DNA from 3 places in the Pseudomonas sp. NPDC086278 genome. Region 3 is predicted to be linked to each of the others. Evidence: predicted binding sites of a transcription regulator. Region 3 holds the regulator's gene; each other region holds the start of a gene.
The links. Region 3 encodes FliA, which starts transcription of late flagellar genes. Its sites were predicted from a motif close to CTAAAGTTTNNNNNNNNNNNGCCGNTAA; they were not measured.

Region 1 (3,278 bases), on a different contig from region 3:
GAGGCTGCGTGATGTCGACCCTGATGTTCCGCCGCTACCACCCTTGCGACGCGCACGCGGTGAGCCAACTGTTTCGTCAGGTCTATGGCGATCATTACGTTCAACCGGACGTTTATCTGCCCGAGATGATCAGCCAGCACAACGCCGACGGCCACTGGAGATCGATGGTCGCTGTCGACGGCGAACGCGTGCTGGGCCACGCCGCGTTATGCCACGACACCCGTTCGGATTGCGCGGAACTGGCCCTGAGCGTGGTCACCCCGGCCATGCAGGGGCGCAGTATCGCGACGCGCCTGGGGCGCGAGTTGCTGTTGTTGTCGCAAGCGCTGGGGCTGGCGAATGTCCTGATCAAACAGGTCACGCATCATCCTTATACGCAGCGCATGGCCGCCAACATCGGTTTTCACAGCACGGGCGTGCTCCCGGACTACGTTCCGTCGCCGTTCGCCGAGCCCATCGCCGAAACCATAGTGACCGGATGCTATGTGGTGCAAGGGCATACCCGACCGCTCCCCGACATTGCGTGGCCCGAAAGCTGCCGACCGTTCATGCAACACCTGTGTTCGGTATTCGGCACTTACAGCGACAGGTCATCGCCGACGTCAATGCCCTTACAGATCAGGCAACACCACCAACGTTACGCCATCGTCGCTCACCGCTTGAACAAACGGCTGCTCGACCAGATAGGTCAATTACCTGCCCATTGGCTGGTGACGCTCCACATTGACCTGTCCCGGCACTTTGCCGACGACCTGCACCAGCTGACGGCAATGGGCTTCACCTTTACCGGGTTGATCCCCACCCAGCACAGTCATGGATGGTTCGCGCTGTTTCATCGTGGCGTCCAGCCTCGTTCGCTCAGCCTGCATTGCCCTTATATGCAGCAATTGCACGATGACTTGCAGCGCGACGTCGAAACCTGCGGCAGCGCTCGCTCAGCCGCTTGAAATTTGTCGGTAAACATCATTGGCGGGTTGCGCGCAACGCTCGACCCGCCAATGCCAAACACCCTCGACAACGCATCACGCCTTGGCACTGACCCCTTTATCGGTAGGCACCGCCACGGCTCTGCCGTTGCCCTTGCCGTACGTGTGCAGGTTCTGCAGCACATAGATCGCCGTCTTGTATTCCGGGATCAGGCCAATTGCATACTTGTCGCCCTTGATGCTGTTGTTCTGGATGGTGTCCAGTTGCGTAGCAAAATATTCCAGCGCATTGAATTTCGCATCGGGATCGTTCTGTACGCCGAACCGGTTGAACTTGTCACCCGCATTCATCAACGTCATCGACGTGATATCGGAAATCAGCCCCCTGCCCCTGAGAAACGCACTGAGATTGCCCAGCTGTTTGGACGAGACATTTTCCGGATCGAAGCCTTTGACGTTTTTGTGGATCTTCTGCTCATCCATTTTCGCGATGTTCAGCGCATTGGGATTGGTGCCTACCAGCGCCAGCATTTGCTTGACCCGCGCGCTCTGCGTGACCGGTTTACCGCCGCCGGTGTCGCGAACCAGTAATCCGGACTTGGCCGTCCAGGCCCCGCTATAGCCGATAGTCATGATTGAATTCCCGATGACGTGCGCATAAAAAACTCCTTGTTCAAGCGATGGAAGAGCGGGGAAGTATCCGGCTGGCCTCTTGCCATACCTACTACTATTTCTGCTTTTTACAATTTTTGTACACTTTCAGATACAAACTACCAAAGCCTTGTGACAGAGCTATTGCGACGACTTTTTTATCGAGGGTTCGAACACGCTTGAGTCACGTTTTACGCTTTGGACCGTTGCTTTGTATCCGCCTCGACACGCGACGGATTTCACGACGAAGCATTCTTGGACGCGCGTACCTAAAGGTGGTGATACGCGAGCCGATAGCCTCTCGAAGCAGTGATGCTCACCTCGAACTCCGACAACAAGAACGTTGCACAAGGACCGTCCCATGCCCGCATTTCGTTCCATCCAGGCTCGTTACACGCTGTTTCTGGTCCTCTTCATCCTCTTGCTGTTGGTACTGACAGTGGTCGGCATCAGCCAATTGGTCGCGCCCAAGCTGCGCCACACCGAAGAACAGGTAGCCCTTAACCGCATCGCCGAAGTGGCCGAGCAAATCCAGGGTGAATTGAACAAAGTGCAGTCGCAGCAGCGCAGCATCACCCAGACCATCCCGTTACTCGACAGCGCGGCCATCGACACCGTGCTACCCGGGCTGGTCGACCAGTACGGCGAGTTGAAAGTCTTCGGCGGCGGCATCTGGCCGTTGCCGGGCCAGCGTGAGGCCGGGCGTAACAAATTCAGTACCTTCTGGCACCGCGATGCCACGGGGAAACTGGTGGTGAACACCTTCTGGAACAGCGACGCCGCCCCCAATTATTACGACCAGACCTGGTACAAGGGCGGCATGCAAACCCCGCGCGGCCAATGCGCGTGGGCGGCTGCCTATAAAGATGACGCCAGCGCCGAACCGCGCACCAACTGCGCCATGGCGATTCAGAAAAACGGCGCGGCGTACGGCGTCTCGACCATCGACGTGACGCTAGGCTTTTTCAACGACCTGGTGGCACGCAAGGAAAAAGACCTCGGCGCCGAAATGCTGATCGTCGAGGCCGACGGCAAGATCATCAGCAACAGCTCGCGCATCAGCGGCCCGATTGTGTTGAAGAACACCAGCGAACTGGCCGGTAACTCGCCGTTCGCTGCTCAGGTCAAGGCCGGCCTGCAAAACCGTGATCAGTCGCAGCGCACAGAATTCGATAACAACGGCGAAGCCAGTACCTTCTTCATGCGCCCGATCGAAGGCACGCCGTGGTTCCTTGCCACCGCGCTGCCAACCCGGCTGATCACCGCCCAGCGTGACGACGTGCTCAGCACCTTGAGCCTGTTGCAGATCCCGATGGTGATTTTGCTGGCGCTGTTGCAGATCTACGCGATCCGCCAACTGGTCCAGCGCCTGAAAATCCTCAAGGCCAATATCGACGCACTGTCTGCCGGTGACGCGGACTTGACCAAACGCATCACCATTCGCGCCGAAGACGAGCTGGGCGCCATCGGCTATTCGGTCAACGCCTTCATCGTCTACTTGCAGAACATGATTGGCGAAGTCACCCAAGCCACGGGCGCCATGGCGTCCAGCCTGGACAACCTGCAACGCACGTCAGCCCACACCAGCCAGATTCTGGTGCGACATGCGTCGGAAACCGATCAGACCGTCACCGCCATCACCGAGATGAGTTCGACCGCCGAAAGCGTCGCGCAAAACGCCGCCGAGACGGCCGCTTTCAC
Region 2 (3,278 bases), on a different contig from region 3:
ACCAGCGCGTCACGGGCAGCGGTGGTCAAGTGCATGGCGTTGGTGAAGCGGCTCGGCTCGACCAGCAACTCGGCGCATTGTTTGCGCCAGTTCCCCAGGTCTTCAGTGGTCGGCGCCGGGGCCGGCAGCAACCCGGCATGCACCCGGTTCGTGCCCCACGGCCAGAGCAGCGATACCGCCGGGTGCCAGAGGTCGGGCATGGCGTGCAGTCGCGCACTGTTGGCGGCTTGTTGGTGCAATTGCTGCTGCACCTCTTCCATCGGAATTTGCAGGTAGAGGCTGGTCAGGTATTGCCAGCGCTCACTGTGCGGACTGTCCCACGCCTGTTGCGCCGACAGTGCCAGGCCGTTGGCCAGCAGCACGGTGTTCGCGGGCTGATTGAGCCAGCGCCGCAGGGTCGGATCGTCATCGAGACGGTTTTGCTGACGCAACGGATGCTCGCTGTCACGGGCGATGCGCAGGACTTTCACCAGCTCGCGCTGCTCCGTGAGCAACAGCCGGTAGCCTTGCTGGACCCAGATGGGCAGGCGCCAGACGTCGACCAGCGCCTGGCAGATATCCAGCAGCCGCACGCCGAACAGTTGCTTCTCGACTTTGCGCGCGGATTCGCCTTTATGGATAACCCGCAGCTCCCATTCTTCGAGCAATTGCGGATGCGCCAGCGCCATCGGCCACAGCGGCGAGAGAAACAGCAAACTGCCCCAGTGGATGTCCTGCCACAACCGCGCCAGGCGGCTGGCGAAAAAACCATTGGCCTGTTGGGTCGCGTGCTGACTGATCAATTGCAACTGACGCAGCGCCACCGGAATCTGTGATTGCGGTTCGGCGGGCAGCCGGGCGAGCAATTCTTCGGTGCGCTTCAACCCGAGGCGATTGATCGCCACTTCGAGGTTTTCGGCCGGTGCCGTCATGCTGCCGTTGGAGTGCCGGTTGGCTTCGCGAATCACGCTCAAGGCCAGGGCCGGGCTGTCTTGCAACAGATCGGCGATATCGCGAATGGAGCTGCGGTTATCGGCGATGGCTTTGCAGACACGGTCATGGCTGTCTTGCGGAACGGGCAGGCGCACGTTATCCAGCAGCTTGACCCAGCCTTCGAGCGTGTTCGGTTTTGGGGTGGGGTTGTTCGTTTCGTTAGCCATGGTTGGACGTGATCATCGTCTGCATTACCTGTGCCCGGAGTGGGCTAAATTAGCTTTTCGCGTGAACTGGCTATAGTCTGGCGCAGTTTTGCCGATAAGGAGAAGAAGAGATTTTTCAACTTCCGAATATGACCTTGAACCCGACTCAGTAAGTGCTCCCCTACCTATGGCTAAAATTCTCGGCATCATCGTCGTATTCGCGAGCGTGCTCGGCGGATACGTGCTCTCCCACGGCAAGATTGCCGCCCTTATCCAGCCTTTCGAGGTGATGATTATCGGCGGTGCGGCCCTTGGCGCATTCCTGCAGGCCAACCCTGGCCACATGGTCAAGCGCGTTCTCAAGAAAGCGTTTGGGATGTTCAGTTCGCGCTTCAACCACACTTTTTACCTGGAAGTGCTGGGCCTGATTTACGAAATCCTCAACAAAAGCCGTCGCGAAGGCATGATGGCCATCGAAGGCGACATCGAAGATGCCGCCGCGAGCCCGATCTTCGCCAAGTACCCCGCGGTGCTGAAAGATGAACGCATGACCGCGTACATCTGCGACTACTTGCGCATCATGTCCTCCGGCAACATGGCTCCCCACGAGCTCGAAGGCCTGTTCGACATGGAGCTGACCAGCCTCAAGGAAGACCTCGATCACCCGGCCCACGCCGTAAACGGCATCGCCGACGCCATGCCCGGTTTCGGTATCGTCGCGGCAGTACTGGGCATCGTGGTGACCATGGCCTCCCTGGGCGAAAGCGATCAGAAAATGATCGGCGTGCACGTAGGTGCGGCACTGGTCGGTACCTTCTTCGGTATTCTCGCGGCGTACGGTTTCTTCGGCCCGCTGTCGCACGCGCTGGCGCACGATGCCAAGGAAGAACTGAACGTCTACGAAGCCATCAAGGCCTCGCTGGTCGCCTCGGCTTCCGGCATGCCGCCATCGTTGGCCGTAGAGTTCGGTCGCAAGGTTCTGTACCCGGCGCACCGTCCAAGCTTCGCTGAGCTGGAACAAGCGGTTCGCGGTCGCTAAGTCATGGAAAATAACCAGCCGATAATCATCAAGCGCGTAAAGAAATACGCGGGCGGGCATCACGGGGGCTCCTGGAAAATTGCCTTCGCGGACTTCGCGACGGCGATGATGGCGTTCTTCCTGGTGCTGTGGCTGCTGTCCACCGCGACCCCGGAACAGAAGATCGCCATCGCCGGTTATTTCAAGGACCCGGTCGGCTTCACCGAAAGTGGCACGCCCTACATCATCGATTTGGGCGGCACACCCACGCTGGCACCGGAGAACACCCTCAACCCCGAGGTGAAATCCCAGCCGCAGCCGGACAAAGTGACGGTGGACTCCGAGCAAGTCGAAGGCATGGCCGAACAGGTCGAGAAAGAACGCCTGGAATTGTTGCTGCAAGAGTTGCAGAACAAGGTCGACGAGAACCCGCAGCTGCAAAAATTCAAGGACCAGATCCTGTTCGAAATCACGCCGAACGGCCTGCGCATCCAGATCATGGACGCGGAAAACCGTCCGATGTTCGACTCAGGCTCGGCGCGTCTGAAACCGTACTTCGAAGACATCCTGCTGGCCATGGCCGACACCATCAAAGCGGTGCCGAACAAGATCAGCATCAGCGGCCACACGGATGCCAAGCCGTACAGCGGCACCGGCGATTTCGGTAACTGGGAATTGTCCGCCAACCGCGCCAACGCCGCCCGCCGTGCGCTGGTCGCCGGCAGCTACCCGGATGCACAGGTGGCGCGTGTCGTGGGTTATGCCTCGTCGGCGCTGTTCGACCGCAAGAACCCGTTCAACCCGGTCAACCGTCGCATCGACATCGTGGTGCTGACCAAGAAGGCCCAACAAGCCATCGAAGGCGCACAAGGTGCCGAACCCGCACCGGCCGCACCGGCTGCAACACCGGGGCACGGTGCCCCGGGCGAAGTACCCGCCACGCCAGTCGATCCGAATGCGTTGCCACCGGAGCAGCAACCGGTGCCAGCGCACGAACTGCGCGAACGCTTGAACCTGTTCGAGGATGCCGCGCCGAAACCGGGCGAGCCGCCGAAGCAGTGATCATGAGTCGATCATTTTCGTGGGGGTACGAAAATGATCGAGCCCGGCAAAACAATCTACAAAGACGCCGACAGTGATGT
Region 3 (3,278 bases):
TCACCGCGTCCAGCGCTTCCAGAACCACGTCCATCAGTTCCGAGTCGACGCGACGCTCACCCTTGCGCAGGATGTCGAACACGTTCTCGGCGATGTGACAGCACTCCACCAACTCGTTGAGCTGGAGGAAGCCGGCGCCCCCTTTTACAGTGTGAAAACCGCGAAAAATTGCATTGAGCAAATCCGCATCATCCGGTCGGCTTTCAAGCTCGACCAGCTGTTCGGACAGTTGCTCTAGAATCTCGCCGGCCTCAACCAGGAAATCCTGAAGGATCTCTTCATCGGCGCCGAAGCTCATTAAGGGGGTGCTCCTGAGGTCTAAAAACCTAAAAAACCTAAAATGCTAAAACTCTAAAATCCTAGGCTGGATAACAAATCGTCCACATCGTCCTGACCGGACACAACGTCTTCTCTTTTATCGGCATGAATCTGCGGACCTTCACCCTGAGAGAGATGTTTTTGCGGATCTTTTTCAGCCAGCATCGCATCACGGTCATGTTCGATACCCGCAAAGCGGTCTACCTGACTGGCCATGAGCACGAGCTTGAGCAGATTACTTTCAACTTCGGTGACCAACTGGGTCACGCGTTTGATCACCTGACCGGTGAGGTCCTGGTAATCCTGGGCCAGCAGGATGTCGTTGAGGTTGCTCGACACCGTGCGGTTGTCTTCGCTGCTGCGTGTCAGGAAACCGTCGACACGGCGCGCCAGCTCGCGGAACTCTTCAGCTCCGACTTCGCGACGCATGAACCGGCCCCAGTCCGTGCTCAACGCCTGGGCTTCTTCGCCCAGTTTGTTGACCAGCGGCGTGGCGTTTTCCACCAGGTCCATGGTGCGGTTGGCCGCCGCCTCGGTCAGCTTGACCACGTAGCCCAGGCGTTCCGTGGCGTCGGTGATCTGGGACACTTCCTCGGCTTGCGGCATGTTCGGGTCAATCTGGAAATTGACGATCGCGCTGTGCAACTCGCGAGTGAGCTTGCCCACTTCCTGATACAGGCCGCGGTCACGGGTCTGATTGAGCTCATGGATCAGTTGCACAGCATCACCGAACCTGCCTTTTTCAAGGCTTGCGACCAGTTCGACGGCGTGTTTTTTCAGGGTCGATTCAAAATCGCCCTGTGAAGATTCTTTATGCTCCATAGCTCCCCCGTGGCGCAGTGGATCAACCGATGCGTTCGAAAATCTTCTCGATTTTTTCTTTCAACGCCTGGGCCGTGAAGGGTTTGACCACATAGCCGTTTACACCGGCCTGGGCCGCTTCGATGATCTGCTCGCGCTTGGCTTCAGCGGTCACCATCAGCACCGGCAAGTGCTTGAGCTTTTCATCGGCGCGCACGTGGCGCAGCAGATCGATACCGGTCATGCCAGGCATGTTCCAGTCCGTTACCAGAAAGTCGATGCTCCCGCTGTTGAGTACCGGAATGGCAGTGGTGCCATCGTCAGCCTCGACCGTGTTGGTGAACCCAAGGTCACGCAACAGGTTTTTTATGATCCGCCGCATCGTTGAGAAGTCATCAACGATGAGGATTTTCATGTTCTTGTCCAATTCGACCTCCAAGCAGTCTTAAACGCGCCCAGCACCTGGACGCGCCATTTCAATCAATCCGGCAAAACACTCGATGACTGTCTGGAGCACAGCAGATCGAGACCGGCGCAGTTCACCACCACACCAGCCTCGTTCGCAGTGTCCCCACACTGCCTTCAGCGCGCTCGCCACTCCCCCAAACGCCCCCGCAAACGGGCCGCGCACTGGCTATGTAACTGGCTGACCCGCGATTCGCTGACCCCCAGGACCTCACCGATTTCCTTGAGGTTCAGCTCTTCGTCGTAGTACAGCGCCAACACCAGTCGCTCACGCTCCGGCAAATTGGCAATCGCGTCCGCCAGCGCAGCCTGGAAGCGTTCATCTTCCAGATCGCGTGACGGTTCCAGATGTGCACTGGCGCCATCCTCGTGCAGCCCTTCGTGTTCGCCGTCCTGCAACAGGTCGTCGAAACTGAATAAGCGGCTGCCCAGGGTGTCGTTCAAAATCCCGTAATAATCGTCGAGACTCAATTCAAGTTCGGCCGCAACCTCGTGATCTTTAGCATCACGACCGGTTTTAGCTTCAATAGAGCGAATTGCGTCACTGACCATGCGGGTATTTCGGTGGACCGAGCGTGGCGCCCAGTCCCCCTTGCGCACTTCATCGAGCATCGCGCCGCGGATTCGTATGCCCGCGTACGTCTCGAAACTCGCGCCTTTGCTGGCGTCGTATTTGGTCGACACTTCAAGCAGGCCGATCATCCCGGCCTGGATCAGGTCTTCAACCTGAACACTGGCCGGCAGACGGGCCAGCAAGTGGTAAGCAATGCGTTTAACCAGTGGCGCGTAACGCTCGATCAGCTCGTACTGCGCGTCACGTGCCGACTTCTTGTAGAGGTTGTAGCCACTGGCTGTCATAGGACGGGTCCTGCGGTCTGTTGCACGAGACGCTCGACGAAAAACTCCAGGTGCCCGCGCGGGTTGGCAGGCAACGGCCAGGTATCGACCTTCTGCGCGATCGCCTTGAACGCCAGGGCGCACTTGGACCGCGGGAAGGCTTCATACACGGCACGCTGCTTCTGCACGGCTTTGCGTACGCTTTCGTCGTACGGCACCGCGCCGACGTATTGCAGGGCGACGTCGAGGAAGCGGTCGGTGACCTTGGTCAACTTGGCGAACAGGTTGCGACCTTCCTGCGGGCTCTGGGCCATGTTGGCCAGGACGCGGAAGCGGTTCATGCCGTAGTCGCGGTTCAGCAACTTGATCAGCGCGTAGGCGTCAGTGATCGAGGTCGGCTCGTCGCACACCACCAGCAACACTTCCTGCGCGGCGCGGACAAAACTGACCACCGAATCACCAATACCCGCGGCCGTGTCGATCACCAATACGTCGAGGTTGTCGCCGATGTCGCTGAACGCCTGAATCAGGCCGGCGTGTTGCGCCGGGCTCAGGTGGACCATGCTTTGGGTGCCGGACGCGGCGGGAACGATACGGATGCCGCCAGGGCCCTGCAACAGCACATCGCGCAGCTCGCAGCGGCCTTCGATCACATCGGCCAGGGTCCGTTTGGGGGTCAGCCCCAGCAGGACGTCGACGTTCGCCAGTCCCAGGTCGGCGTCCAACAGCATGACGCGACGGCCGAGCTCAGCCAGGGCCAGCGACAAATTCACTGACACGTTAGTCTTGCCGACGCCACCTTTGCCGCCGGTCACCGCGATCACCTGTACGGGATGCATGCTGCCCATGTTATTTCT

Region 1: the regulator FliA is predicted to act here: its motif matches at 1,847-1,874, upstream of ACQKP4_RS15230 (methyl-accepting chemotaxis protein).
Region 2: the regulator FliA is predicted to act here: its motif matches at 1,210-1,237, upstream of motA (flagellar motor stator protein MotA).

What each region holds. Positions count from the first base shown of each region.
Region 1 is NZ_JBNNWE010000043.1:20,466-23,743, reverse strand. Features, by position in the region: gene ACQKP4_RS15245 (AMP-binding protein) at 1-12, shown strand, start outside; gene ACQKP4_RS15240 (GNAT family N-acetyltransferase) at 12-947, shown strand; gene ACQKP4_RS15235 (hypothetical protein) at 1,023-1,559, opposite strand; gene ACQKP4_RS15230 (methyl-accepting chemotaxis protein) at 1,939-3,278, shown strand, end outside.
Region 2 is NZ_JBNNWE010000046.1:42,240-45,517, forward strand. Features, by position in the region: gene ACQKP4_RS16070 (HDOD domain-containing protein) at 1-1,139, opposite strand, end outside; gene motA (flagellar motor stator protein MotA) at 1,306-2,157, shown strand; gene motB (flagellar motor protein MotB) at 2,161-3,198, shown strand.
Region 3 is NZ_JBNNWE010000174.1:1,650-4,927, forward strand. Features, by position in the region: partial or broken gene ACQKP4_RS28290 (chemotaxis protein CheA) at 1-298, opposite strand, end outside; gene ACQKP4_RS28295 (protein phosphatase CheZ) at 352-1,140, opposite strand; gene ACQKP4_RS28300 (chemotaxis response regulator CheY) at 1,163-1,534, opposite strand; gene fliA (RNA polymerase sigma factor FliA) at 1,702-2,442, opposite strand; gene fleN (flagellar synthesis regulator FleN) at 2,439-3,269, opposite strand.